2 regions of the Nocardioides sp. NPDC057772 genome follow, and region 2 is predicted to be linked to the other one. Evidence: predicted binding sites of a transcription regulator. Region 2 holds the regulator's gene; the other holds the start of a gene.

The links. The regulator LexA, encoded in region 2, represses DNA repair genes until DNA is damaged. The targets are predictions, from matches to a motif close to TCGAACANNTGTTCGA.
Positions count from the first base shown of each region.
Region 1: a site for LexA is predicted at 3,071-3,086, ahead of ruvC (crossover junction endodeoxyribonuclease RuvC). Genes of this name have one in related genera too.

Region 1 covers NZ_JBHVKN010000080.1:14,207-20,983, forward strand. The annotation lists partial or broken gene ACFVJS_RS14925 (protein translocase subunit SecD) at 1-373, opposite strand, end outside; gene yajC (preprotein translocase subunit YajC) at 382-750, opposite strand; gene ruvB (Holliday junction branch migration DNA helicase RuvB) at 838-1,920, opposite strand; gene ruvA (Holliday junction branch migration protein RuvA) at 1,927-2,529, opposite strand; gene ruvC (crossover junction endodeoxyribonuclease RuvC) at 2,526-3,050, opposite strand; gene ACFVJS_RS14950 (YebC/PmpR family DNA-binding transcriptional regulator) at 3,202-3,969, opposite strand; gene pdxT (pyridoxal 5'-phosphate synthase glutaminase subunit PdxT) at 4,086-4,658, opposite strand; gene pdxS (pyridoxal 5'-phosphate synthase lyase subunit PdxS) at 4,655-5,551, opposite strand; gene ACFVJS_RS14965 (inositol monophosphatase family protein) at 5,642-6,415, opposite strand; gene pgsA (phosphatidylinositol phosphate synthase) at 6,412-6,777, opposite strand, start outside.
Region 2 covers NZ_JBHVKN010000001.1:57,734-79,861, reverse strand. The annotation lists gene ACFVJS_RS00405 (fasciclin domain-containing protein) at 56-706, shown strand; gene sigK (ECF RNA polymerase sigma factor SigK) at 744-1,343, shown strand; gene ACFVJS_RS00395 (anti-sigma factor domain-containing protein) at 1,340-2,089, shown strand; gene ACFVJS_RS00390 (hypothetical protein) at 2,217-2,351, shown strand; gene ACFVJS_RS00385 (N(5)-(carboxyethyl)ornithine synthase) at 2,351-3,490, shown strand; gene ACFVJS_RS00380 (NPP1 family protein) at 3,498-4,274, opposite strand; gene ACFVJS_RS00375 (hypothetical protein) at 4,407-4,844, shown strand; gene ACFVJS_RS00370 (hypothetical protein) at 4,908-6,050, opposite strand; gene ACFVJS_RS00365 (metal-sensitive transcriptional regulator) at 6,154-6,414, opposite strand; gene ACFVJS_RS00360 (DUF302 domain-containing protein) at 6,398-6,817, opposite strand; gene ACFVJS_RS00355 (carboxymuconolactone decarboxylase family protein) at 6,947-7,351, shown strand; gene ACFVJS_RS00350 (hypothetical protein) at 7,386-7,556, shown strand; gene ACFVJS_RS00345 (vitamin B12-dependent ribonucleotide reductase) at 8,150-11,092, opposite strand; gene nrdR (transcriptional regulator NrdR) at 11,282-11,782, opposite strand; gene ACFVJS_RS00335 (hypothetical protein) at 12,181-13,086, shown strand; gene ACFVJS_RS00330 (LysM peptidoglycan-binding domain-containing protein) at 13,204-13,596, opposite strand; gene lexA (transcriptional repressor LexA) at 13,777-14,541, shown strand; gene ACFVJS_RS00320 (alkaline phosphatase D family protein) at 14,639-16,339, shown strand; gene ACFVJS_RS00315 (MXAN_6640 family putative metalloprotease) at 16,414-17,970, shown strand; gene ACFVJS_RS00310 (ATP-dependent DNA helicase) at 18,092-20,086, opposite strand; gene ACFVJS_RS00305 (SGNH/GDSL hydrolase family protein) at 20,097-20,864, opposite strand; gene hflX (GTPase HflX) at 20,962-22,128, opposite strand, start outside.

The sequences.
Region 1 (6,777 bases), on a different contig from region 2:
GGCTGCAGGCCACCAGGCGGAAGCGGAGCTTCGCGGTCTGACGGACGCGCTCGGCGGTCTCCTGCTGCACCTTGCCGGTGCCCGGGATCGAGACCTTGATGACGTCGTTGCCCTCGGTGGTCACCCGGCCGCCGGTGATGCCGGAGCCGTTGACGCGCTGGTCGATGATCGCCTTCGCCTCGTCGAGGCTCTCCTTCGGGACCGAACCGCCCTCGGAGTTCTCGGCGGTCATCGAGATCTCGGTGCCGCCACGGAGGTCGAGGCCCAGCTCGGGCTTCCAGGTGCCGGCGAACGCGATGCCGCCGAACATGATCGCGATCGCCAGGAAGAGCAGTGCGAGTGTCCGCCCTGGGCGCGCGGTCTTGCGTGCCATGAGTTCGGTCAGTCCTTCTTGTCGAGGTCCACGATGACGTTCTCGGCATCGGCGGAGGTGTCGTCGGCAGCAGCCTCGACCTCGGCCTTCTCGCCGGTCTCCTCGTCGGACTCCACCCCCGGGGCGTCGGCGACCTTCTGGGCCACCGCCTGGCGCACGACCTGGATGACGACGCCGTCGGCGATCTCGACCTTGATGTTGGTCGTGGTCTCCTCGACCTCGGTCACGGTGCCGAACAGCCCGGCGGTCAGCATCACCCGGTCACCTGGCTGGAGGTTGAGCTGGAGCTCACGAGCCTCCTTCGCTCGCTTCTGCTGCGGCCTGATCAACAGGAAGTAGAACAGGACGATGATGACGATAAAAGGAAGGAATTCCACGGGGGTTCGGCTCCGACAGTCTGAGTGGTGGCCGGCAAGCGCACGGCGACGTGCAAGTCTAACCAGGCACCTGGTTGGGACTGTGAATCAGGCCTCATCCCAAAGCGTGTCCTTCGACCAGGCAGCCGCCTCGGCGCTGGCCGGCACCGGCAGCCCGAGGTGCTCCCAGGCCGCCGGGGTCGCGACACGGCCCCGGGGCGTACGCGCCAGGAAACCACTCCGCACCAGGAACGGCTCGGCGACCTCCTCGACCGTCTCGCGCTCCTCCCCCACCGCGACGGCGAGGGTGGAGATGCCCACCGGGCCGCCTCCGAAGCGGCGACAGAGCGCGTCGAGGACGGCCAGGTCGAGACGGTCCAGGCCGAGCGGGTCGACCTCGTAGAGGTCCAGAGCCTTCTGGGCGACCTCCTGGGTGACCGTGCCGTCGGCCTTGACCTGCGCGTAGTCGCGTACGCGGCGCAGCAGGCGGTTGGCGATGCGCGGGGTGCCGCGGGAGCGGCCGGCGATCTCGGCGGCGCCGTCGTCGCGAAGGGTGACGTCGAGCAGCCCCGCGGAGCGGCGCACGATCAGCTCGAGGTCTTGTGGGTCGTAGAGCTCCAGGTGGCCGGTGAAGCCGAACCTGTCCCGCAACGGGCCCGGCAGGAGGCCCGCTCGGGTGGTCGCGCCGACCAGCGTGAACGGCGGCAGGTCGATCGGGATCGCGGTCGCGCCCGGTCCCTTGCCGATGACGACATCGACCCGGAAGTCCTCCATCGCCAGGTAGAGCATCTCCTCGGCAGGACGGCTCATCCGGTGGATCTCGTCGACGAAGAGCACCTCGCCCTCGTTGAGGCCGCTCAGGATCGCCGCCAGGTCGCCGGCGTGGGTGATCGCCGGGCCGGAGGTGATCCGCAGCGGCGCAGACATCTCCGCGGCGATGATCATCGCCAGGGTCGTCTTGCCGAGTCCCGGCGGCCCGGACAGGAGTACGTGGTCGGGGGCTCTCTCACGCTGCCGCGCCGCCTCCAGGACGAGGCTGAGCTGCTCGCGGACGCGCTGCTGGCCGATCAGCTCGTCAAGGCTCTTGGGGCGCAGCGCGGCCTCGACGGCCCGGTCGTCGCCGTCGGCCTCGGCGATGGTGAGCGAGGAGAAGTAGTCGTCCTCGTTGGCCCTCAGGTCGTCCTCGTGCATGTGGCCTTATGCCTTCGACAGGGTGCGCAGCGCCGCCCGGAGCAGCAGCGAGATGTTGGCCTGGTCGCCGGCCTCGGGCTCGATGGCGGCAACCGCCTTGTCGGCGTCCTTGGCGCTGTAGCCGAGCCCGACGAGAGCCTCGGTGACCTGGTCGCGCCACGGCGCGGCGCCCTGCTGGACGGCGGCGGGGGCGGTGGCATTGCCCGTCGGGGCGCCGATCCGGTCCTTCAGCTCGAGGATGACGCGCTGGGCGCCCTTCTGGCCGATGCCGGGGACCTTGGTCAGGGTCTTGGCGTCCTCGGTGGAGATGGCGAGCCGGATGCCGTCGGGCGAGAGGACCGCGAGCATCGCCTGGGCGAGCTTCGGGCCGACACCGGAGGCGGTCTGAAGAAGTTCGAAGAGCGTGCGCTCGTCGGTGTCCGTGAACCCGAAGAGGGTCAGCGAGTCCTCGCGCACGACCAGGCTGGTCGGCAGGTGCGCCTCCTCGCCGGTGCGGAGCGTGGCCAGCGTGTTGGGGGTGCAGAGCAGCTCGATGCCGATGCCGCCGACCTCGACGACGGCGGTGGAGAGACTCACGGCGGCGACCTTGCCGCGCACGGACGCGATCATCTACGTACCTTCCCTGCCGCGGCCACCGCGGCTTCGATGCGGTTCTGGGCGCCTCCGCGCCACTGGTGGGTGATGGCCAGCGCGAGCGCGTCGGCGGCGTCGGCCGGCTTCGGCGGCGTCGTGAGCCGCAGGATCCGGGTCACCATGGCGGTGACCTGCGCCTTGTCGGCGCGGCCGTTGCCGGAGACCGCGGCCTTGACCTCCGAAGGCGTGTGCAGGGCCACCGGGAGACCGCGCCGCGCGGCGCAGACCATGGCGAGGCCGCTGGCCTGGGCCGTACCCATGATCGTGGAGACGTTCGAGCGCGCGAAGATCCGCTCGATCGCGACCGCGTCGGGCCGGTGCTCCTCGATCCAGGCGTCGATCCCCTTCTCGATCGTCACCAGCCGCTCCCAGACGGGAAGGTCGGAGGACGTACGGATCACGCCGACGTCCACCATCGACAGCGGCCGGCCGAGCGAGCCGTCGACCACGCCCATCCCGCACCGGGTCAGGCCGGGGTCGATCCCAAGCACCCGCACGCCACCACTCCTTCGTCCGATCGAACGCCTGTTCGTAGCGTACAGACCATGGCTTGCCTCCTCGGCCCCTGACACGCCTTGGCCGAGAATGCAGTTGGGGCGACGAAAGTAGAGTTTCGTCGCCCACAACTGACGATTCGGCGCGGTTGGGTCAGGCGTCGACGGTCTCCATGACCTCGTCGGGGACGTCGGCGTTGGAGAAGACGTTCTGCACGTCGTCGAGGTCGTCGACGGCGTCGATGAGCTTGAAGACCTTCTCGGCGGCCGAGGCGTCGGCGACCGGGATGTCCATGGAGGCCACGAACTGGACCTCGGCGGACTCGTAGTCGATCCCGGCGTCCTGCAGCGCGGTGCGGACCGCGACCACGTCGGAGGGGTCGGAGACGATCTCGAAGGACTCACCGAGGTCGTTGACGTCCTCGGCGCCGGCGTCGAGGGTGGCCTCGAGGAGGTCGTCCTCGGTGACCTCCTTGCCCTCCTGCGCCTTCGCCACCACGACGACGCCCTTGCGGTCGAAGAGGCGGCTCACCGAGCCCGGGTCGGCCATGGTGCCGCCGTTGCGGGTGACCGCGGTGCGGACCTCCATGGCCGCCCGGTTGCGGTTGTCGGTCAGACACTCGATGAGGAGAGCGACACCCTGGGGGCCGTAGACCTCGTACATGATCGTGTCGTAGCTGACCCCACCACCGTCGAGCCCACCGCCGCGCTTGACCGCGCGGTCGATGTTGTCGTTGGGGACCGACTGCTTCTTGGCCTTCTGGATCGCGTCGTAGAGCGTCGGGTTTCCGGCCGGGTCGGGACCGCCGGTCTTGGCCGCGATCTCGATCGTCTTGATGAGCTTGGCGAAGAGCTTGCCGCGCTTGGCGTCGATCGCCGCCTTCTTGTGCTTGGTCGTTGCCCACTTGGAGTGGCCGCTCATCTGAAAACCGTCCTTTGCCCCGCGTCGTCGCTGTGCTTTGTCAAGCCTGTCGAGCCGCCACCGGAGTCGTCACAGGGCAGCAGGTGCCCATTCTAACTACGTGGCGCGCCGCACCGTCAGCAGCAGGTGTCCAGGAACAGCCGGTGCAGCCGGTCGTCGGCGTTGACCTCGGGGTGGAAGCTGGTGGCCATCAGCTGGTCCTGACGTACGCCGACGGGGTGACCGTCCACGCTCGCCAGCACCTCGACCCCGGAGCCGACCTCCTCGACCCAGGGGGCGCGGATGAAGACGCCGTGGACGGTGCCCTCCAGCCCGGCGACCTCGAGGTCGGTCTCGAACGACTCCGTCTGCCGCCCGAAGGCGTTGCGCCGGACCGTCATGTCGAGCCCGCCGATGGTCTCCTGACCCTCCGCCCCGTCGAGGAGGCGGTCCGCCAGGAGGACCATGCCGGCGCAGGTGCCGAGCGTCGGCATCCCGCCCCGGACCCGCTCGCGGAGCGGGTCGAGCAGCTCGAACGTACGGGCCAGACGCCACATCGCCGTCGACTCACCGCCCGGGAGGACCAGAGCGTCGCACGCGTCCAGCTCCTCGCGGCGGCGTACGGACGTTCCCTTCACCCCCAGGCGGTCGAGGGCGGCGAGGTGCTCGCGGACGTCGCCCTGGAGGGCGAGTACGCCGACCGTGGTCACCAGCCGCGCTCCGCGAACTGGATCGAGCGAGCCGGCTCGTCGACGTTGATGCCGACCATCGCCTCACCGAGGCCGCGGGAGACCTTGGCGATCACGTCGGGGTCGTCGTGGAAGGTGGTCGCCTTGACGATCGCCTCGGCGCGCTGGGCGGGGTTGCCGGACTTGAAGATGCCGGAGCCGACGAAGACGCCCTCGGCGCCGAGCTGCATCATCATCGCGGCGTCGGCCGGGGTGGCGATGCCGCCGGCGGTGAAGAGCACGACCGGGAGCTTGCCGTTGGCGGCGACCTCCTTGACGAGCTCGTAGGGCGCCTGGAGCTCCTTGGCCGCGACGTAGAGCTCGTCCTCGGCGAGCGCGCCGAGGCGGCGGATCTCCTTGCGGATCGTACGCATGTGGGTGACGGCGTTGGACACGTCACCGGTGCCGGCCTCGCCCTTGGAGCGGATCATCGCCGCGCCCTCGGTGATGCGGCGCAGGGCCTCGCCGAGGTTGGTCGCGCCGCACACGAACGGCACGGTGTAGGCCCACTTGTCGATGTGGTTCTCGTAGTCGGCCGGGGTCAGCACCTCGGACTCGTCGATGTAGTCGACGCCCAGGGACTGGAGCACCTGCGCCTCGGCGAAGTGGCCGATGCGGGCCTTGGCCATGACCGGGATGGAGACGGCCTCGATGATGCCGTCGATCATGTCGGGGTCGGACATCCGGCTCACGCCGCCCTGGGCGCGGATGTCGGCGGGGACGCGCTCGAGCGCCATCACCGCCACCGCCCCGGCGTCCTCGGCGATCTTCGCCTGCTCGGGGGTGACCACGTCCATGATCACGCCGCCCTTGAGCATCTCCGCCATGCCTCGCTTGACGCGCGAGGTTCCCGTCTCATTCGTGCTTGTCGCCATGCGGCGATCGTAAGTCGGGAAGGGACGTACGCCACCCTCGGAAAGGCCTGGTCAGGCCACTGTTCCCGAAGTGGACTGCTGGGAGGCCACTCAGGAGGCCAGTGCTTCCACCGCTTCGGCCACCGCTGCCGGGGCCCCGGCCAGGGACCACAGGACGCCGCCCGCCTCGACCTGGGCCGTCGCGCCGCCGGCGCCGAGGACGAGCGCGGCGCCGGGGAGACGGTCCCAGTCGGGGACGGAGTGCTGGCAGAAGAGGTGGAGCTTGCCCTGGGCGATGGCGGTGAGGTCCATCGACCCGGAGCCGAGGATCCGGATCGATGCGGCCTGGCTCGCGACACGGACGTAGGCCTCGCCGACCGGATGCCTCAGCTTGGCCGGGTGGAGGTAGGTCGTCAGGCAGGCCAGGGCGAGCGGGGTGTCGAGCACGGCGTCCAGACGGAGGCCGTTGCGGGTGGTGGGCAGCTCCGGGCCGCCGACGTAGACGGCGTCCTCGGCCGGTGAGTAGACGGCTCCCAGGACGAGGTCGTCCCCGTCGGTCAGCGCCAGCGCGGAGCACCACCAGTCGAGGCCGCGGACGAAGTTGTAGGTGCCGTCGACCGGGTCGATGGTCCACACCCGGCCGGTGGTCGACTCGCGCGCCGAGCCCTCCTCACCCAGGACGCCGTCGCCCGGGTGCTCGGACGCGAGCCGGTCGACGATCGCCTTCTCGGCGGCCTTGTCGGCGGCGGTGACCAGGTCGGAGACCGAGGTCTTGGTCTCGATCGAGTCGCCGATACCGGCGCTGCGCATCTTCGCGGCGAGCGCGCCGGCGCCACGGACGAGCTCCGCGGCCAGGCGTACGTCTGCCTCTGACGGCGCCGTCACGACGCCGCCTCCTCGGCAAGAGCCTGGCGGCGCACCGTCCAGACACGTTGGCCGACGGTGACGGTCGAGGCGACGGCGAGGATCCACAGCGCGATGTAGATGAGGAGGTCGAGGGAGAAGATGCCGGCGAAGCCGGTCATCACCAGCACCAGGACGAGACGGTCGGCGCGCTCGGCGATGCCGACGTTGGCGGTGAACCCGAGCGACTCCGCGCGAGCGCGGGCGTAGGAGGTGACCGCGCCCATCACGACGCACCACAGGGTCAGCGCGAGGTAGAGGTCGGAGTCACCCGGCCCGGCGAAGTAGAGCGCCAGGCCGCCGAAGACGGCACCGTCGCCGATCCGGTCGAGGGTGGAGTCCCA
Region 2 (22,128 bases):
ACCGTGCCGAAGCCCTCATGACAGCAACACGAACCATCCCTCGAAAGGCCATTCCATGAAGATCAACACGATCACCCGCACCGGCGGCGCGGCTGCCACTCTGGCTCTCCTGCTGGGTCTGGGCCTCTCGGCATGTGGCTCCGAGGACGGCGAGTCCGCGAACGACAGCGGCTCGAAGACCTCCGAGACCTCCGAGTCGATGCCCGAGGAGACCGAGGAGACCACCAACGCCGGGGCGCAGACCTTCGGCGAAGGCTGCAAGCTGATCCCCGCCGACGGCGCCGGCTCCTTCAACGGCATGTCGACCGCGCCGGTCGCCTCCGCGGCGAGCGCGAACCCGCTCCTCAAGACGCTCGTGTCGGCCGTCGGCCAGGCCGAGCTCGTCGACACCCTCAACAGCGCCGACGCGCTGACCGTGTTCGCCCCGACCGACGACGCGTTCAAGAAGATCCCGAAGGCCGACCTCGACGCCGTGCTGGCCGACAAGGACATGCTGACCAAGGTCCTCACCCACCACGTGGTGGCCGGGCAGCTCGGTCCGGACGAGGTCGCCGGTGAGCACGAGACCCTGGCCGGCGACAAGATCACCGTCGAGGGTTCGGACGAGGAGTTCACCGTCGGCAAGGAGAACGCCAAGGTGCTGTGCGGCAACATCCCGACCGCCAACGCCACCGTGTACGTCGTCGACACCGTTCTGATGCCCTGATCGGGACATCGAACCGGACATCCGCGAGGATCGACACATGAGATCGCTCAGCTCAGTCCCCTCCGACGACTCGTCGTCGGAGGGGACCGGGTCCCCAGGGCTCGCCGGCCTGCTCCGCCGCATCGGTCGAGGCGACGAGGCCGCCTTCGCCGCGCTCTACGACGCGACCTCCGCCCGCGTGCACGGACTCGTGCTGCGGGTGGTGCGCGACCCCGCGCAGGCCGAAGAGGTCACCCAGGAGACGTTCCTCCAGGTGTGGCGGTACGCCAGCAGGTACGACGAGAGCCTGGGCAGCGCCCAGTCGTGGCTGCTCACCCTCGCCCACCGCCGTGCGGTCGACCGGGTCCGGTCGGCCGAGTCGGCCGGTCGGAACGACACGGCCTACCACGGCACCACCCAGACCACACCCCATGACACCACGGCCGAAGCCGCGGAGACCTCGCTGGAGGCCCACCGCGTCCGCGCCGCTCTCGAGACGCTGACGGCGCCCCAACGTGAGGCCCTGCAGCTGGCGTACTTCGGGGGTTACACCCACACCGAGGTCGCCGCCATGCTTGAGCTGCCGATAGGCACTGCAAAGACCCGTATCCGGGACGGACTGATCCGCTTGCGCGACGCGATGGGAGTGAGCCGATGAACGCGCACGACATTCACGCCCTCTCCGGCGCCTACGCCGTCGACGCCCTCGACGACATCGAGCGCGCTCGGTTCGAGGAGCACCTCGCCGCCTGCGCGGACTGCCGCGACGAGGTGGCCAGCCTGCGCGACAGCGCTTGGATGCTCGGCAGCCTGACCGACACCGCGCCGTCGCCCGAGCTGCGCGACCGGCTGCTCGCCGGTATCAAGGAGATCCGGCCGCTTCCGCCCGAGATCCCGGCGATCCACGAGGACGTTCCCGAGCGTTCGGAGACCTCCTCCGGCCGCCGCCGGCTCGGCTGGCGTGCGTTCGCCGCCGCGGCCGCGGTACTGGCCGTCGTCGGCACCGGGACGGTCGCCGCGGTCGAGCTGATCCGCGACGACTCCAGCCAGACCATGACGACCGCGGAGCGGGTGCTGAGCGCGAAGGACGCGACGACCGTCGCCGTCGACCTGCCCGGCAAGGCCCGTGCCCGGGTGGTCCGCTCGGTCTCGGAGAACAGGGCGGTGCTGGTCACCTCCGGCATGCCGGCCGCTCCGGCCGGCAAGGTCTACGAGCTGTGGCTCCAGCACGACGATGTCATGGTCCCTGCCGGCCTGATGCCGGCCGGCAGCGACCAGACCTTCGTCCTCGAGGGCGACGCCGCGGATGCGAGCGCTGCCGGGATCACCGTCGAGCCCGAGGGAGGCTCCGACGAACCGACCTCTGCCCCGATCGCCCTGTTCGACTTCTCGCAGGCCACCTGACCTGCGAGAAGGGGAGGCCGGCCGGTTCAGGCGCACGGGGCGAGGGAGGCCCCGGCCCGGCTTCCGACCAGCAAGGGCGTACTGTCGGAGGACGGAGCCATTCAGGCTTCCCATCAGAGAGATCCCCATGAGCGACAAGTCACCGCGGCAGAAGATGTCCAAGAAGTCCGGGAAATCCATCAAGGCGAAGCGCGCCGAGAAGCGCAGCTCGGGGTCCACGGAGACCCTTGCCGACAAGATCCATCCGCCGAAGAAGAAGTGATGCGCCTAGGGCTCGGTGTCATCGCCTCGTCGGCCAAGGAGAACGAGCACCGCCTGCCGCTCCACCCCAAGCACATCCCGAACCTGGATGCTGACATCCGGTCCAGAATCACGCTCGAGGACGGCTATGGCGCCCGGTTCGGGGTCAGCGACGAGGCTCTCGGGACGTATGTCGCCGGGTTCGCGTCACGCGACCAGATCTTGGCCGACTCCGACGTCGTGCTGCTCCCCAAGCCGCAACTCGAGGACGTCGAGGCGCTGAGCCCGGGGCAGACGCTCTGGGGCTGGCCACACTGCGTACAGGACCCGGAGCTGACCCAGGTCGCCATCGACCGGCGCCTGACCCTGATCGCCTTCGAGGCGATGAACCACTGGACCCGCGACGGTGCGGTTGGTCTGCACGTGTTCCACAAGAACAACGAGATGGCCGGCTACTGCTCGGTCCTCCAAGCGCTCGAGCTGGCCGGGTTGACCGGCGACTACGGTCGCCGCCTGAGCGCGGTGGTGATCGGTTTCGGAGCCACCGCACGTGGCGCCGTGACCGCCCTCAACGCGCACGGTGTGCACGAGGTCGCGGTGCTCACCAACCGAGAGGTGGCCGCGGTCGGCTCACCGATCCACTCGGTGCTGATTCGGCAGTTCGACCACGAGCCGGACGGCAAGCACGTCAGCCACGTGATCACCGAGCGGGGGCGCGAGCCGCTGGCGCCGTACCTGGCCGAGAACGACATCGTCGTCAACTGCACCCTGCAGGACACCGCCAACCCACTGGTCTTCCTCGAGGAGGAGGACCTCTCCGCCTTCCGCCCCGGCAGCGTCATCGTCGACGTCTCCTGTGACCTGGGCATGGGCTTCACCTGGGCCCGGCCCACCACCTTCGACGACCCGGCCTTCCTGGTCGGCGACCACGTCCTCTACTACGCGGTCGACCACAGTCCGTCATACCTGTGGAACTCGGCGACCTGGGAGAACAGCAACGCGTTGATCCCGTTCCTGCGCCCGGTGCTCGAGGGACCGACCGCATGGGACGCCGTCGAGACGCTGCGCCGAGCGATCGAGATCCGCGACGGCCGCGTGCTCAACCCCGCCATCCTCGCCTTCCAGGGGCGCGCGACGGAGGCGCCTCACGCTCTGGTGTGACCGTGGGTCAGGCGTACGGATCCAGAGTGACCGCGGCCGGCTTCCCGCCCGCCAGTGCGTTGCCGAAGCGGGCGTCGGTCAGCTTGAAGGTGGCGGCGCCGAAGTCGGCTGCGACGAGGCGGTCACGGATGCCGGCGGGGTAGTTGTCCCAGCCGACCAGGCCCTTGACCTGCCAGACACCCTCGTGGTTCTCGGGCGGCTCGTCGCCGCCGCCGGTCTTGGGGAAGCGGAAGCAGTGGGTGCTGCCGCCGTCCTTGTGATAGACGGCCTTGGGGTGCGTACCGCCCTCGAACTGCAGCTCCGCCTCGGGCTTGATCTGGTAGCCGGAGTGCTGGGAGACGGACATGAACCGCGCGTGACCGTCCTGCACCCACACGATGATGTGCTCCCAGTCGTGCCGGTGGCCGGCCGACCCGGGGCCCCAGGAGACCTGGTCCTTCTCGAAGTAGTAGCCGTAGAGGTACGCGCACCAGCCGTTGTTGCACTTCGAGCGGGAGTAGACGTTGGTGTTCTGCAGGTCGGAGAGGTCGCGGCACTGGCCGTTGACCGTGCCGCCCATCGCGAGGCCGCCGTTGAGCGTGCCGTCGGGGCCGATCGCCGGGGTGTTGTAGCAGCCGTCGGTGTCGAAGTCGAGGGCCGGCTGCCAGGTGCGGTCGGCCTCCGGCGCCGAGGCCGGCAGCGCGGGTGGCGGCGCGGCCCATGCCGGCGCCGGGACGACGGAGAGGATTGCGGCGAGCGGAAGAGCGAGGGCGAGCCGGCGCGCGAGGCGTGTCCCGAGAGTCATGTGGGGGTCCTTCGTCGTGGGGGCGGAAGGCAGCGCACCGATGCAACCAGCGTGGCGTCGGGGTGACAACCCCCGGCTGGTGAACGTGGCGGTAACCCGCGGGGCTTCTCCCTGCCCTGGTTGGATGGTCGGGTGGACGCGACGCAGTGGCAGCAACGGATCACCTCCGAGCTCGCCGATCTCGGACAGCAGGAGTTCGTGATCATCGGCGAGCCCCAACCACCGGCGCCGGAACCGACCGGCTTCCTGGCCCGGTTCAGGTCGAAGCCCGTCGCCCCGTTTCGCTGGGGTCAGGTGCTGTGCGTCGACGAGGCGCTCTACGCCGAGTTCGCAGGTACGCGGCACATCGGTGGCGCCTGGGAGGCCTCGGCCGAGCAGCACGAGGCGCTTCGCGCGGCCGGCTGGCTGACACCCGACGAGACCGACCCGATCGCCCCGGCACCGTCTCAACCGCACTACTGGCGGACCGCGCCGCAGCCTGAGGCAGAGCTCGTCGCCGGCCTCCTCGTCGACGCCTTCCGCATCCTCGGCGCCGACTTCGCGACTCTCACGCTCAAACGGGATCGCTAGCCCATCGGTCTCGCTGCAGAACAGGTTCTGCGTCTTGTACCCGGCGTTGCCGTCTGCGGAGTGTCAGGCAGCCTCCTCGTGGTGGTCGACCAGGTCGCGGATGAGGCTCGCCGCCGGCTCACGGACGAAGTCCGCGAATCCGAGGAGCGCGGCCCGGCCCTCAGGGGGCAGCCCGGCGCGCAGCGCCCTGATCGACGCCGGGCGGACCAGCCAGGCGGCGAGGCAGGCTGGGTAGTCGGCGGGGTGCGTGAACAGCTCGGCGAGCTCTTCGTCATCGGGGTGATGAAACGCGTGCAGCCCCGCATCCATGGCGAGGTTGACCAAAGCGTGAGGGATGTCGGTGAGCAGCCCGTAGTCCCTCAGCCCCCGCCGTATCCAGATCTCACCCGGGCCCTGCGCACACGCCTCCCGCAGCACCTCGGTCCATCTGTCGGGCTCGTCAGCCACCGCGTATGCCACCTCGTCCGACACCCGCAACGGCGCCGTCTCGAACATCGCCCCGCTCTCCAACGGCACGATCCGGCCGATCGCACACTCGCCCTCCTCGACGAGCATCCCGGCTCCGATGTTGATCGTCCGCACCTGCTCTCCGGTCTCCGGGTCCTCCCACAGAAGATGTCTCGGCTCCCGCTCCAGAAGGCGTACGCCGCGCATCGACGCCCGCGCCCACTCCCAGATCCGGTCGGCCCCGGCGATGAGATCGCCGGAGGCGTTGTGACGCAAGAACGCCTCGAGCCCGCCCAGCTCGTAGAGGAACGTCTGGCGATAGACCCAGTCGCGATCCATGATCTGGATCCGGTCGTCCTCCCGGTCGCGAAGAGGATCGGGGCCGCCGCGCACCTCCATCGCGACCTGAATCGCCTTGGACATCCTCCACTTGTTGCGCGGCTGTGTGCCCTGCATCGCCTGGGAGACGATCCATCGTGAGTGAGCCCATCGCGGCATCGTGGCACCGAGCATCCACATCTGCTCGAGTCGCTCGATCCGCAGCGGATGCCAGAACTGCTCGCCGTCGAGCTGGTTGCCGGCCCGATGGACGATCTCCAACGCCGCCTTGGCATCCCCGCGAGCTTCGGCATCGATCACAGCGAACATCGCCGGCCAGTACGGACTGTCGACGACCTTCTCGGCGAACGACCGCCGCCGCGGATCCCCGGACCTGCTCGGTGGCCGTGGTGACCTCTCGTGCTTCTTTCGTTTGGACATGCCCCCAGCAGACCCCCGATCCCGCTGCGCCGCCACCGTCATCCGCGAGGCTGTGGACAAGTCGATCCCGAGACCTGCCTGTGGACGGCAACCGGCACGGCGCTCAGGCCAGCGCGAGGAAGAGCTTCTCCATCTTCTTGGTGTCGACGCTGTCGCGACCACCTTCTGCGAGGCACTTCTCCAGCCCTGTGGCGACCAGCGCGTAGCCGCCACGACTGACGGCCTTGTTGACGGCCGCCAGCTGAGTGAGCGCATCCTCGCACTCCGAGCCTTCCTCGAGCATGCGGATCACCGAGGCGAGGTGTCCGTTGGCGCGCTTGAGTCGGGTGATGATGGCCTTGATCTCGTCAGGCTCGAGCTGCATCGTCGTCCTTCTTTCCGGTAAGTGCATCCAGCATGCCAGCGAGGCGCTGCCGCGCATCCGCCGCAACCTCGGCAATGCCGGCGTCGGCACTGAACGAGGTCATCGCGGCCGGGTCGAAGATCTCGACCCGGGTCTCCTCACCCTCGGCGGCGACCACGACGTTGCACGGCAGCATCGTCGCGATCCGCGGGTCGGCCTCGAGCGCGCGATGCGCGAGCTGAGGCATGCAGGCACCGAGAATCACCTGCTGCGGAATCTCGACGCCGAGCTTGGCTCGCAGGGTGGCGGTCAGGTCGATCTCGGTGAGGACGCCGAACCCGGCGTCGCCGAGGAGGTCTCGTACGCGCGCCAAGGTCTCCGCGTACGACGTGGGCACGGTCGCGCTCAGAGTGAAGCCGGTCATCAAAGTCTCCGTTCGGTCCCAGCGATTCTATAACCCCCCGGGGGGTTATGCTACCTTCGATATCGTAACCCCCTGGGGGGTTATAGATCCGAGATGTCGCCACACCCACCGCAGCAGGAAGGACCCGCCATGACCACGACGACCGACACCGACTCGCTCCACGCCGAGTCGCCCCACGGCAAGAGCGTCCTGCGGGAGCTCGGACCGCTCCACCAGGAGCTACGCCGCGCCATCCCCGACGTGTACAAGGGGTGGAGCGGGCTCTCCAAGGCCGCCTTCGCCGACGGGGCGCTCGACCGCAAGACCAAAGAGCTGATCGCGTTCGCCATCGGCGTGGTCGAGGGCTGCGACGGCTGCATCGCCTCCCATGGACAGGCCGCCGCCCGGGCCGGCGCGAGCCCTCAGGAAGCGGCCGAGGCCATCGGCGTCACCTTCCTCATGCACGGCGGCCCCGCCACCATCCACGGTGCACGGGCCTTCGACGCGTTCTGCGAGTTCGTCGACGCCCTCGACGCCGGCGAACCGCCCGCCTGAGCACCCACCAGAACCACAGAACAGGAATCGAACGATGTGTCGCTCCGTACGTTGCAAGAAGTGCGGCAAGACCACCTGGGCCGGCTGCGGCCGCCATGTCGCCCAGGTCAAGGCCTCCGTACCCTCCGGCCGCTGGTGCCCCGGGCACTCCGCCGACCCCAAAGACCCCAACGGCACCTGGCTCGCCCGCATCCTCGGCCACTGATAGTCGGCGTCCCGCCTATCGTGCTCAGGGTGAGCACTCTCGCCGATCCACAGCTCGGCGCGCATGACCTGGACGCGGCGAGCTGGGTTGCCCGTGCGCTGGGACTACGGGACGACGTGGCGACCAGAAAGCAGCCCGTCTTCGGCGGATACACACCGGACGACATCCGTCACGCGGTCAGACGCCGTGACGTGCAGACAGTCCATCGCGGCGTAGACGTCACCTACACCGGCCATCTCACCTGGCGCCGCCACGCCTGGGTGGCGGTGCACTACGCCGAGCCGGCAGCACTGGGCGAGCCGTCGCACTCGAGCTGCGGCGCGGCGACGACGCCGGGTCACCCGGGATCTCGACGCCCGCCGCTGTGGACGTGCACGTGCAGATTCTTGGAGCCCCTATAGGCATCGAGGTTCGTGAGCACTGCCGCGGCACCGTGCTCGCGCTCCGCGTCCCGGTCCACCGCCTGGACGACATCGAGAAGCTCACGTAGGTCGGATCCGGCAGCGGCGCTCATCCCAGCAATCTAGAGCCGACAAATGAGTCCGGTCCCGCACCCAGGAGTGGATGCGGGACCGGACTCAGTCATTCAGAGCTCAGCTGCAACCGGAGGTCGAGCCGCAGCCCTCGCAGACGTAGCAGGAGCCGGCGGGGCGCATCTTGGTGCCGCAGGTGAAGCAGAGCGGGCTGTCGATGGCCATGCCGCTGATCGACTCGAGCAGCTCGGCGGTGGTGTGGGCGGCCTTGGGGGCCTCCGATGCGGCAGCGGCCTCGGCCGGAGCCTCAGCGGGAGCCTCGTCCTTGACGTCGGCCTCGACGACCTCGGTCTTCGCCTCCACCTTGCGCTCCGGAGCCGGCTTCTCGACGAGCTCGGCGGCGGTGGTGCCGTTGCCGAGCTGCTCGTAGGAGCCGGTCTCGAGGTAGCGCTGACGCTCCTCGGCGGAGTAGATGCCGAGCGCCGCACGGTCCTCGAAGGACATGTAGTCCAGCGCCAGGCGGCGGAAGACGTAGTCCATGAGCGACTGCGCCATGCGTACGTCCGGGTCGTCGGTCAGGCCGGCGGGCTCGAACTTCAGGTTGGTGAACTTGGAGACGTACGTCTCGAGCGGAACGCCGTACTGAAGGCCGACGGACACCGCGATGGAGAAGGCGTCCATGACACCGGCCAGGGTCGAGCCCTGCTTGCCGAGCTTGAGGAAGACCTCACCGAGCTCGCCGTCGGCGTGCGCACCGGAGGTCATGTAGCCCTCGGCGCCACCGACCGTGAAGGAGGTGGTGCGCGAGACGCGGGACTTCGGCAGGCGCTTGCGGGTCGGCGCGTAGACGATCTTCTCGATGATCTTCTCGACGACCTCGGGCTCGACCTCGGCGGCCGGAACCTCCGGAGCAGCGGCGGTGGAGAGACCCTGGTCCTTCTTGGCGTTCTCCGACTTGCCGTCGGCCAACGGCTGGCCGACCTTGCAGTTGTCGCGGTAGATCGCGGTGGCCTTCAGACCCAGCTTCCACGACTCCATGTAGACCTGCTCGATGTCCTCGACGGTCGCCGTCTCGGGCAGGTTGACGGTCTTGGAGATCGCACCCGAGAGGAACGGCTGGGTCGCCGCCATCATGCGTACGTGGCCCATCGGCTGCAGCGCGCGCTTGCCCATCGCGGTGTCGAAGACCTCGTAGTGCTCCTGGCGCAGGCCCGGGGCGTCGACGACGTGGCCGTGCTCGGCGATGTAGGCGACGATCGCCTCGATCTGCTCGGGCTGGTAGCCCAGCTTCTTCAGGGCCCGCGGGATCACCTGGTTGACGATCTGCATCGAGCCGCCACCGACGAGCTTCTTGAACTTGACCAGCGAGAAGTCGGGCTCGATGCCGGTGGTGTCGCAGTCCATCATGAAGCCGATGGTGCCGGTCGGCGCGAGCAGCGAGGCCTGGGCGTTGCGGAAGCCGTTGACCTTGCCGATCTCGACGACGTCGCTCCACACCTTCGTCGCCGCGTCGATGATGTTGCGGTCGACCGGGTTGATCGAGCGGACCGCGTCGTTGGCGGCCTGGTGCTTGCGCATGACCCGCTGGTGGGCCTCGGCGTTGCGGGCGTAGCCGGCGTACGGACCGACGACGCCGGCCAGCTCGGCCGAGCGCTTGTAGCCGGCACCGGTCATCAGCGAGGTGATGGCGGCGGCCATGGTGCGGCCACCCTCGGAGTCGTAGCCGAGACCCATCGCCATCAGCAGGGCGCCGAGGTTGGCGTAGCCGATGCCGAGCTGGCGGTAGTCGCGGGTGGTCTCGCCGATCGCCTCGGTCGGGAAGTCGGCGAAGCAGATGGAGATGTCCATCGCGGTGAAGACGATCTCGCAGGCCTGCTGGAAGCGGACCGCGTCGAAGGTGTCGTCGTCCTTGAGGAACTTCAGCAGGTTCAGCGACGCCAGGTTGCAGGAGGAGTTGTCCAGCGACATGTACTCCGAGCACGGGTTGGAGCCGGTGATCCGGCCCGTCTCCGGGTTGGTGTGCCAGTCGTTGATGGTGTCGTCGTACTGCAGACCCGGGTCGGCACACTCCCACGCGGCGACCGAGATCTTGCGGAACAGCTCGCGGGCGTCGATCTCCTCGATGACCTCACCGGTCGTACGCGCCCGGAGACCGAACTTCTTGCCCTCCTCGACCGCGCGCATGAACTCGTCGGAGACACGCACCGAGTTGTTGGCGTTCTGGTACTGCACGGACGAGATGTCCTTGCCGCCCAGGTCCATGTCGAAGCCGGCGTCGCGCAGCGCGCGGATCTTGTCCTCCTCGCGCGCCTTCGTCTCGACGAACTCCTCGATGTCGGGGTGGTCGACGTCGAGCACGACCATCTTGGCGGCGCGACGGGTGGCGCCACCGGACTTGATGGTGCCCGCGGACGCGTCGGCGCCGCGCATGAAGGAGACCGGGCCGGAGGCGGTGCCGCCGGAGGACTTCAGCAGCTCCTTGGAGGAGCGGATGCGGGAGAGGTTGAGACCGGCACCGGAGCCGCCCTTGAAGATCAGGCCCTCCTCCTTGTACCAGTTCAGGATCGAGTCCATGGAGTCGTCGACCGAGAGGATGAAACAGGCCGAGACCTGCTGGGGGGACTCGGTGCCGACGTTGAACCAGACCGGCGAGTTGAAGGCGAAGTGCTGGTTGACCAGCAGCCAGGTCAGCTCGCGACCGAAGAGGTCGGCGTCGGCCTCGGAGGCGAAGTAGCCGTTCTCCTTGCCGGAGGCGACGTAGGTGTTGACGACGCGGTCGATGAGCTGCTTCAGGCTCTGCTCGCGCTTGTCGGTGCCGAGGGCACCGCGGAAGTACTTGGTGGTCACGATCGTCGAGGCGTTGATCGACCAGAAGTCGGGGAACTCCACGCCGGTCTGCTCGAAGACGGTCTCGCCGGTCTTCCAGTTCTTCTGGACGACGTCGCGCCGCTCCCAGGTGATCTCGTCGTAGGGGTGGACGCCCTCGGTGCTGAAGATGCGCTCGATCTTCAGCCCGGCGCCCGTCTTCGACGATGCCTGTGCCTCTGCTGCCGTGTCTGTCATTTCGTTCCCCCTGTTGTCATCGATCGCTGTGCCGTACTGCTGGTCGGTGCTGATGGTGGAGTCTCCTGTAGCGCCCGTTCGGGCTTCGTGCGTCGTGCTGTTGTCTTGCTGGATGGCCCGGACAGGTCGCTTCCCCACGGCCTGCCCGGGCCGGTCTGTGTGCCATCTCGCTGTGAATGGCCGTGGGATCTAGTCGCGGCCCACCGGAGCCTCGACCGGATGTTCTGCCTCGAAGTCCTGGACTTCCCGTTCCGTACGCAGCATCTGGATCTCACGCTCGAAGTCGTCCGCCGAGCCGAAGGCCCGGTAGACGCTCGCGAAGCGCAGATAGGCCACCTCGTCGAGCTCGCGCAGCGGCGCGAGGATCGCCAGCCCCACCTCGTGGCTGGGGACCTCGGCCAACCCCTGGCTCCGCAGCGCCTGCTCGACCTCCTGGCCGAGGCAGGCGAGCTGGTCCTCGGTGACCGGGCGGCCCTTGCAGGCCTTGCGTACGCCGTGCACCGCCTTGTCGCGACTGAACGGCTCCGCTGCGCCGGAGCGCTTGGCCACCATCAGCTGCATCTGCTCGACGGTCGTGAACCGCCTCCCACATTCCTGGCAGACCCGGCGACGCCGGATCTGGCCACCGTCCTCGGCCACACGGGAGTCGAGCACCTTGGTGTCGCTGTGTCGGCAGAACGGACAGTGCACGGTCGAGCCCCTCTCATGAAGCCTTGTGGATCCAGGCCGTCTCCGCGGCGGCCCGAGCCTGTGGAACCTGTGGAATTGAGCGTGAGCCCCTGTGGAACAACACCCTCGTCGCTGTGGGCCATCCACCCATTTGTGTGAACTAGATGTGGATAACTACAGCGGTGTAACTACTAGATGTAGTGGTAACCGTACGCCCGGCCCCCAGACGATGCAAGCGAGGGTCGTCCTTCCCCGCGTGTCCGGCGTGTCGCCGACCAAACGCCGAAAGATTCCGGTTCGACGGCGCCACGCTGGGTCGGATGGGTAAGAATGACCCCGTGACAAACATCTCCGGAGGAAATCGCGTCGGGTCGCGGAGAGGCACGCGCCCCAGAAGCGGTCCCCGGCCACCGTTCATCTTGCCTGCGATCGCGACGCTGGCATTCCTCGTCATCTGGGGAGTGCTGGTGTGGGTCGCCGTCGGTTTCGGGGCCGACGCACGGGGAGGCGATTCCGGCGCCTGGGCGAAGCTCGCCATCGCGGCCGTCGTGGCCGTCGCCTGCCTCTTCCTGACCTTCACCTTCGCCGGAAAGGCCTGGCGGGCCCTCTCCGGCCCCCCCACCCCGCCGCCCGCCGACGACTACGCCGGAAGCCACTCCAACGCCTACGTCGAGGAGCAGGACTACCCCGACCAGCCCTATGGCGACCAGATGTACTCGGAGCAGGCCTACCCGGAGCAGGACTACTACGGCACCGGTTCCTACGGCTACGAGGACACCGGCTCCTACGGCCGGCACAGCTCCGACACCGGGAGCCAGTCTGCCTACGGCGACACCGGCAGCCGTTCGGCCTACACCGACACCGGCTCCCAGGCTCCCTACGGCTACACCAGCACCTCCCCGGACTTCGGCAACACCGGAAGCCGGTCCGCCTACGGTGCCCCGACCTACCAGCCGCCGGCAGCGTCGCCGCAGGCCCCTCCGCCCTACTACACGAGCCCGCCGACCCCGACGTCCACCCCGACGCCCGCGACCCCTCAGACGTACGGCTCGCAGGGCTACGGCACGGACAGCTACCCCATCCAGCAGGCCGGCTCGCCGCAGTATCAGTCCGGCGCCTACCAGGCCCCGACCAGCTACGGCCAGACCGGCTCGAGGGCTCGGCTGACGCAGGACCCCGCAGCGACCCAGGCGATGCCCACCCAGCGGCAGCCACAGGACCCGCCCGCCGCCCAGCCTGACGACGAGTGGCCTCCCCGGCACAGCGCCCGCAACAAGCAGTGGCCGCCGGCCGAGCCGGACACCCCCTATCGCGGGCGTCACTGACGACCGCCAGACAGCGAGAGTGCCGCAGACGCTTCCCATCGTCTGCAGCACTCTCACTTTTCCCCGGTTGCCGGCTGCCAGGGTCGAAGGAGCAGCCGGACATCTGTACGGCGCCGCTTACGGCGCGGTCGGAATGATCAGGGTCTGACCGGACACGAGCATCGAGGACTCGAGGCTGTTGAGCTCCTTGATCGTCTGCTCCATCTCCCGAATCGAAGCGTCAGTGCCGGCGACGGCCTTCGCGGAGATGCCCCAGAGCGTGTCGCCATCGCCGACGACCATCGTGTGGGCGGCGGGGGCGGGGCCACGAAATCCGGCATCAGCATCGGAACCACCCTCCACCGCGAAGGCCACCCGCGCCCCGATGAGCGCGATCCCGAAGAGCACGACGAGCGCGAACGCGAACACCACGATCCGTCCGCGACGGGTGAGCCGCACGGTCGAACGACGCACCTCCCGCACCGGTCGGGGCGGTTCGGCTACGGGCAGCACATAGACGGTTGCACTCATCACGGCCTCCAGTTCACAAGTCTCTCGATCACGTGTTCGATCGAGCACATGTTCGAAGGTAGATCACGTGTTCGAACAACGCAAGTAGCGACCGCAAGAATTTTCGAACGCCGACACGCGCCGTTCACGAGATCGAACAGATGTTTGATGTCGTGGTGCCAGAGGGACTAATGTGATGACATGACCACGCAGAAGACAGGCACCGGATCAGGCGGTTCGAAGAGCCGCGTCCGCGAGCTCCCCGACGGGCCGCCGGACGCGACCGGGCTCACGCCACGTCAGCAGCGCATCCTCGCTCACCTGCGCGACAGCATCGAGCAGCGCGGCTACCCGCCCAGCATGCGCGAGATCGGCGCCGCGGTCGGCCTGACCAGCACGAGCAGCGTCGCCCACCAGCTGCGCGCGCTGGAGCAGCGTGGTCTGATCCGCAAGGACCCGAAGCGACCCCGCGCCCTCGAGGTCTTCCTCCCCGAGGTGATGGCCCACCGCAAGGCGATGTCCGGCGAGGAGCCCGAGACGGAGATCACCGCCGAGGCCGCCGTCAACCCCAACCCCGACGCCACCATGGTTCCCCTGGTCGGCCGAATCGCGGCCGGTGGCCCGATCCTCGCCGAGGAGACCTCGAGCCAGCAGAGCGTCGAGGACGTCTTCCCGCTGCCCAAGCAGTTGGTGGGCAACGGCGACCTCTTCCTGCTCTCGGTCTCCGGTGACTCGATGGTCGACGCCGCCATCTGCGACGGCGACTTCGTGGTCGTGCGCCAGCAGCCCACCGCGGAGAACGGCGAGATCGTGGCCGCGCTGATCGACGGCGAGGCGACGGTCAAGACCCTCTCCCGCAAGGACGGCAAGGTCTGGCTGCTGCCGCACAACGCGGCGTACGAGCCGATCGACGGCACCCACGCCACGATCCTCGGCAAGGTGACGGCGGTCCTGCGCAGCCTCTGAGTCCGCCGCCACATCTCCCGGAACCAACCCGGGAACACTGCGTGAAATCCAGCCGCCGGCCCATGACAGTGCCGGCGGCTGCGTCGTTCCATACAGCGTGACCCACAGCAGCACGACCCACAGCAGCACGACCCAGACGCAGATCGATCGCCGCACCCTCATCGTCGCCGGACTGGCCGCCTCGGCAGGAGCCGGAGTCGTGGCACTCCCGGCACCCGCCGAGGCCGCCGGCACCACGCTGAACCACTTCCAGCACGGCGTCGCGTCCGGAGACCCGCTCCCGGACCGCGTGGTCATCTGGACCCGGGTCACGCCCACGTCCGAGGCGACACCCGGGTCCGGCCTGGGCGAGGAGATCCTGGTCCGCTGGGAGATGTCGCCCACCGCCGATTTCAGCCGCATCACCGCGAAGGGCTCGCAGCAGACCGGCCCCGATCGTGACCACACCGTGAAGCTGGACGTCACCGGCCTCGCCCCCGAGACCTGGTACTTCTACCGCTTCACCTACAACGGCCAGACCAGCCGCGTCGGCCGCACCCGCACAGCCCCGGCCGCCGACGCGACCCCGGAGAACGTACGTTTCGGGGTCGTCTCCTGCTCCAACCTCCAGGCCGGCTGGTTCGCCGCCTACCGCCACCTCGCCGCCCGCGACGACCTGCACGCGATCCTCCACCTGGGTGACTACCTCTACGAGTACGCCCCCGGTGAGTACGGCAACGGCATGAACAACGACGACGTCCGACCGCACGAGCCGGCCCACGAGATGCGCACCCTGGCCGACTACCGGATCCGGCACGCGCAGTACAAGCGCGACGTCGACCTCGCCGACGCCCACGCCCACCTGCCCTGGATCGTCACCTGGGACGACCACGAGTCGGCCAACGACGCCTGGCTGCTCGGCGCGGAGAACAACGAGCCGGGCGAGTACGACTGGATCGAGCGCAAGACCAACGCCAACCAGGCCTACGACGAGTGGATGCCGCTGCGCGTCGACGGGACCGCCGCGGTCGAGACCGACGGCCACCTCCACGACCGGATCTACCGCCGGCTCCGCTTCGGCACGCTCCTCGAGCTGAGCATGCTCGACCTGCGCTCCTACCGCTCCGAGCAGGTCGCCCGAACCGATCTGGCCGGCGTCGACGACCCCGACCGTACGATCACCGGCGACGAGCAGCTGGAGTGGCTCAAGCAGGGTCTGCTCACCGACGCCCAGTGGAAGATCGTCGGCAACCCGGTGATGATCGCGCCGGTCACCTTCGGCGCCCTCCCGAAGAGCCTCATCAGCCCGGTCAACGACGTCACCGGGCTGCTGCCCGACAACGGCATCGCCTACAACGTCGACCAGTGGGACGGCTACACCGCGGACCGCACCGAGCTCTTCGAGCACATCCGCAACAACGCGATCACGGACACGGTCTTCGTCACCGGCGACATCCACTCGGCGTGGGCCTGCGACCTGCCGTACGACTCCGCCGTCTACCCGCTGGGCAAGACGGCCGGCGTCGAGTTCGTCGCCACCTCGGTGACGTCGAACAACCTCAAGGACATCCTGGGGGCACCGCGTCGCACGGTCAGCGTGACGGTCGAGAACATCATCCGGACCGCCAACCGCCACGTCCGCTACCTCAACTTCGACGACCACGGCTTCTCGGTGCTCGACGTGACCCGCAACCGCGCGCAGATGGACTGGTACGTCATCGGCGAGCGCCGCGACCCCAACACTCCGGCCACCTGGACCAGGTCGTACGCCACCGCGACCGGAAGCAACCGGCTCCACCACGTCACGGAGCCCGTGTAGGCCGTGTCCCCCGGACACAGCGGTCCTGTGCGCTTAGACTGCCCTGGTCTGCCTTCCCCAACGTCTGGTATCTCATGCGAAACATTGCCCGCCGGATCACCCGCAAACAACGCTCCTTCGCCGTGATCGCAGGCATGGTCGTGGCCACCTTCGCCGCCACCATGCCCGCAACCGGATCGACCCCGGCGACCTCGGTGAGGACCGGCGGTGACACCAGCGTCGAGCAGCCGGTGACGGAGAAGGAGGCCCGGGAGGCGCTCGCCGAGGCCAAGAAGATCAAGCGCAACCAGTCGGTGCGCGGGGTCCGGCAGTTCGTGCCGGGTCGACACGTCGCCGGCCGGCCCGACGCGACCATCGCGCTGACCGACCTGTGGAACGCCAAGGACGCCCTGGACGGCTCCAACAAGGCGGCCGCGCGCGAGCTGCTCGCCCGCCCGCGCGCCGCGACCCAGACCTGCAGCGACGTCGTCTGCGTCCACTACACGCCGGGCAAGGGTGGCGACAAGGCCTCGGCGACGTACGCGACCCAGGTCCGTGACGTGGTCACCAAGGTCCACAACGTCTACGTCAAGGCGGGCTACCGCAAGCCTGCGGCCGACAAGGCGGTCACCCCGGGCAAGGTCGACATCTACCTGGAGAACCTCTACGACGAGGGCTACTACGGCTACTGCGCGCCCGAGACGAAGGTCTCCAAGACCGCCGCGACGGCCTACTGCGTCCTCGACAACGACTACGCCACCAGCGAGTACGGCACGATCAACACGCCCACCGAGAACCTCCGCGTCACGGCCGCCCACGAATACTTCCACGCGGTCCAGTTCGCCTACGACGCCGGCGAGGACCGCTGGATGATGGAGTCGACCGCGACCTGGGTCGAGGACGAGGTCTACGACAGCATCAACGACAACCGGCAGTACCTGGCCTACGGCCAGCTCGAGGACCAGCGCAAGCCGCTGGACAACTCCAGCGCCTCCAACCTCGGCATCTACGGCAACTGGATCTTCTTCCGTTACCTCTCCGAGCGCTTCGCCAAGGAGCGCGGCGACCTGCCCGAGGTGGTCCTCAGCGTCTGGAACCGAGCCCCCTCGACCTACTCCACGACCGCCATCCGCCAGGCGCTCGCCGCCCGCGGCACCACGCTGAAGCTGCAGTACACCCGCTTCGCCGCCGCCAACCTGGCGCCCTCGAAGAGCTACAGCGAGGGCGGCGCCTACTACCCGCCGGTCTACGACGGCCGCACCGCGCTGCCCGCCAAGCGACAGACGGTCGACGGTCAGTTCACCCTCAAGCACCTCACCTACGCCTCCCAGCGCCTGGTCCCGAAGAACGTCGGCAGGGGCTGGAAGCTCCGGGTGAAGGTCGACGTGGCCCGGCCCAGCGCCAACGCCGCCGTGGTCAGCGTCTTCCGCACCGATGGCACCCGTGGCGTCTACTACCTCAAGCCCAACAGCCAGGGCATCGCGACCAAGACCATCGAGGGTTTCTCGTCCAAGCGGATCCGCAAGGTCGAGGTCACCTTCGCCAACGCGAGCAGCAACTTCAAGTGCGGCCAGGGCACGGCGTTCTCCTGCCACGGCATCGCCTCGCCCGACAAGGCCACCCACCGCTGGTGGGCCAAGACCTACCGCTGAGCGGCTGAGGCCCTGGGATACCCGGTCGACCGGGTATCCCTGGGCTTGACGGGCACTGAAACACCCGACAAGCCCACGAACTGCCCGTCAAGTCACACCGAGCGTCTCACCCGCTGGTCGTTCAGGCGGATGCCGACTCGGAGAGACGCTTCAGCGCCTGCCGCACGATGGCCGGGTCGGTGGTGGCCCACATCGGCGGCAGGCTCGCCTTGAGGAAGCCGCCGTAGCGGGCGGTCGCCAGGCGCGGGTCGAGCACGGCCACAACCCCACGGTCGGTGGTGGTGCGGATCAGCCGGCCGGCGCCCTGCGCCATGAGCAGCGCGGCGTGGGTGGCGGCGACCTGCATGAATCCGTTGCCGCCGGCCTTGTCGGCGGCCTGCTGGCGGGCCGACATCAGCGGGTCGTCAGGCCGCGGGAACGGGATCCGGTCGATGATCACGAGCTGGCAGGTGTCTCCGGGAACATCGATGCCCTGCCACAGCGACAGGGTGCCGAAGAGCACCGTGTGGGGATCGGCGACGAACTGCGCGGCGAGCTCGGGCAGCTGCGCGTCTCCCTGGGCCAGCGTGGTCAGGTGAGGAAGCTTCTTGCGGACCACCTCCGCGGCCGCCTCGGCGGCCCTCCGGGACGAGAAGAGCCCGAGCGTACGCCCGTCGGCGGCGTCGACCAGGTCGACGATCTCGTCGAGGGTCTTGGCGCCCATGCCGTCGCGCCCGGGAGGAGGCAGGTGGCGGGCGACGTAGAGGATCCCCTGTCGGCCGTAGTCGAACGGGCTGCCGACATCGAGGCCCACCCACGGCAGCACATCCTCGGTACGCTGCGCCCCGGCGCCCGGCTCGGTGCGCTCCTCCGACTTGAGCCCGAGGGATCCGGCCACCGGGCCGAAGTCGCCGCCGAGCTTGAGCGTCGCCGAGGCGAAGACCACGGTCTTCTCGCGCAGGAGCTTCTCGCGCATCTGTGCCCAGACCTGCAGCGGCGCGACGCAGAGCCGTGGCGGGATCCGGTCGCTGCCCTCGTTGAGCCAGATCACGTCGTGCTCGGAGGCGGCGGCCATCCGCTCGGCGGTGGCGAAGACCTCCTGCAGGCCACCCTTGGCCTGCTGGAACCCGGGGTCGGCGCTGTCGGAGTCCTTCGGCTTGGGGAGCGCGGAGAGCGCGGACCGGGCCGCGTCGCGCACCAGCACGAGGGCGTCGGAGACGACCTCCGGGATCGTCACGAACCGGCCGGGCGAGGTCTCGTTGACCGCGGCCCTCAGCGCGTCGGCCGCGTCGGCCAGGTCGTCGGCCTCGGAGCCCTCGACGTGCTTCTGAGCCCGTCGGGCGGCTCGCTCCACCTCGGCGGCGGTCAGCTCGTCGGTCGCCGCCTGGGTCACCCGGGCGACGAGCTCGTGGGCCTCGTCGATCACCACGGCGTCGTACTCCGGGATCATCGGCACGCCCTCGATCGCGTCGATCGCGAGCAGCGAGTGGTTGGTGACGATGAGGTGGCTCTTCTGTGCCTTGTCGCGGGCGACCTCGACGAAGCACTCCTCGCCGAAGGGGCACTTGGCCGCGCCGAGGCAGTCGCGGTGGTTGACCGAGACCTGCCGCCACTCACGGTCGGTGTGACGAGGCGCCGAGTCACGCTCTCCGCTGCCGCCCTTCTCCGCCTCCTTCTCGGCCCAGCTGCGCAGCTCGAGGACCTTCTCGGCCATCGGGCCCAGCGGGACGTCGACCAAGGTGCCCTGGTCGTCGGGGGCGCCCTCGCGCACCCGGTGGAGGCAGGCGTAGTTGGAGCGGCCCTTGAGGACGGCGTAGGACGCGTCCACACCGGGTCGCGAGCCGATCGCCTTGACCAGGCGCGGCAGGTCGCGCTCGACGAGCTGGTGCTGCAGCGCCAGGGTCGCGGTGGCGACCACGACCCGGCTGTCGTGGAGCAGCGACGGGACCAGGTAGGCCAGCGACTTCCCGGTGCCGGTGCCGGCCTCGACCAGCAGGTGCTCCTCGTCGGCCAGCGCCTGCGCGACCGCGTCGGCCATCATCACCTGACCCTCGCGGGTGGCCCCGCCGAGGGTCGCGACAGCGTCCGCCAGGGCTTCACGTACGGGCGTCTGGGAGGCGGTGTCGGTTGCGGTCACTCGGGCAACCTTAGCCGTGCGCGGGGACAGTCTCCGATCGGCTCTCCGCGATCCGGCGGGCGACGATCTCCCCGAACTGCATGTGGCCCGCGACGGTCAGATGGGTGTTGTCCTCCAGCATGGGCAGCTCGAGATCGAAGACGTTGATGTAGGTCACTCCGTACTCCGCCGAGACCCGCCGCATCATCTTGTTGACGGCCCGGATCGCCTTGGCACGGGAGTTCACCTTGGGTGCGCTGAGCACGACGACCTCGTAGCCCTTCAGCTCCTCGAGGGTGGCCCGGAAGCCCTTCTCGACGTCGTCGAGGTCGCTCTTGGAGTCGTTGATGCCGCCCTCGAGCACGACCAGGTCGGCCCCTTGCGCCACCGCGTCGGGAACGCGCTCGGGGAACGAGATCGGGCCGCACCGCTCCATCAGCTCGTGGGAGTAGCCGGTGCCGCCGAAGCCGGAGACCCGCACCTCGCCGTCGAGATAGCGCGGCCAGGAGAGTCCGGGGTCGTCGAGCCCGAAGCCCGAGGCCCAGGAGTCGCCGATCACGACGACCCGCTCGCCGGCGCCGGTCACCACGGCAGCCCTGGTCACGGACTCAGCAGCCAGGCGGGTGCACAGGTCCTGGGTCACCTCGGTCCCCTGGCTCCCCTCCTGCCCCGGAAGCGCGCCGTCGTCCTCGGCGGCACAGCCGGCCAGCGTCGCCACCAGGGCAGCACCGGCCAGCGCGCCCACGATCCTGGCGCGCGCCGCAGGACGTACCTCTGTGCGCATCCGTGCCCTCTCCATCGACCGACCGTCCCAAGTGTGAGGGACGAGTCCGGCATCGCCCATGTCGAAACGCCGAAACGGGCGCTGGATCAGCGACCCGGATCAGCGCTCGCGATCATGCGGAGTACGCCGCCAGCTCGCCGGCCAGGTCCGCGTTGGCGCGGCCCTTGACGACGGTGCCTTCGGGGGTGTGCTCGAGATGGTCGATCTCGCCGTGCTGATGGATCCGGTTGACCAGGTCGCCCCGCTCGTAAGGAACCAGTGCGGAGAACTCGACGCCCGGACGCGGCAGGTCGTTCTCGACGGCCTTGATGGCCTCCTCGATGCCCTCGCCGGTCTTGGCCGAGACCGCGACCGAGTGAGGCTCGGCGCGGAGCAGCCGGCTGATCACCAGCGGGTCGGCGATGTCGGACTTGTTGATCACGACGAGCTCCGGCACGTCACCGGCACCGATCTCGGCGAAGACCTCACGCACCGCGGCCAGCTGGCCCTCGGGGTCGGGGTGGGAACCGTCGACCACGTGCACGACCAGGTCGGCGTCGGCGACCTCCTCCAACGTCGAGCGGAAGGCCTCGACGAGCTGGTGGGGCAGGTGGCGTACGAAGCCGACGGTGTCGGACATCGTGTAGACCCGCCCGTCGTCGGTGGTCGTACGCCGCGTGGTCGGGTCCAGGGTCGCGAAGAGGGCGTCCTCGACGAGCACCCCGGCTCCGGTGAGCCGGTTGAGCAGCGACGACTTGCCGGCGTTGGTGTAGCCGGCGATCGCCACGGCGGGGATCTGGTGGCGCTTGCGGTCGGCCCGCTTGGTGTCGCGGGTGCCCTTCATCGCCTTCAGCTCGCGGTTGAGCTTGGCGATCTTGGTGTTGATCCGACGACGGTCGGTCTCGATCTTGGTCTCACCGGGACCACGGCCACCGATACCGGCACCACCGGCGACCCGGCCACCGGCCTGGCGGGACAGGTTGCCACCCCAACCACGAAGCCGCTGCTTCATGTAGTTGAGCTGGGCGAGCTCCACCTGCGCCTGACCCTCGCGGGACTTGGCGTGCTGGGCGAAGATGTCGAGGATCAGCGCAGTCCGGTCCACGACCTTGACCCCGGTGCGGTCCTCCAGGTTTCGCAGCTGCGAGGGAGCGAGCTCGCCGTCGGCGATCACGGTGTCGGCGCCGGTGGCGGCGACGATCTCCTTGAGCGCCTCGACCTTGCCGCGACCGATGTAGGTCGCGGGGTCGGGCGCCTGGCGACGCTGGTAGATCGCCTCGAGGACCTCGGAGCCGGCAGT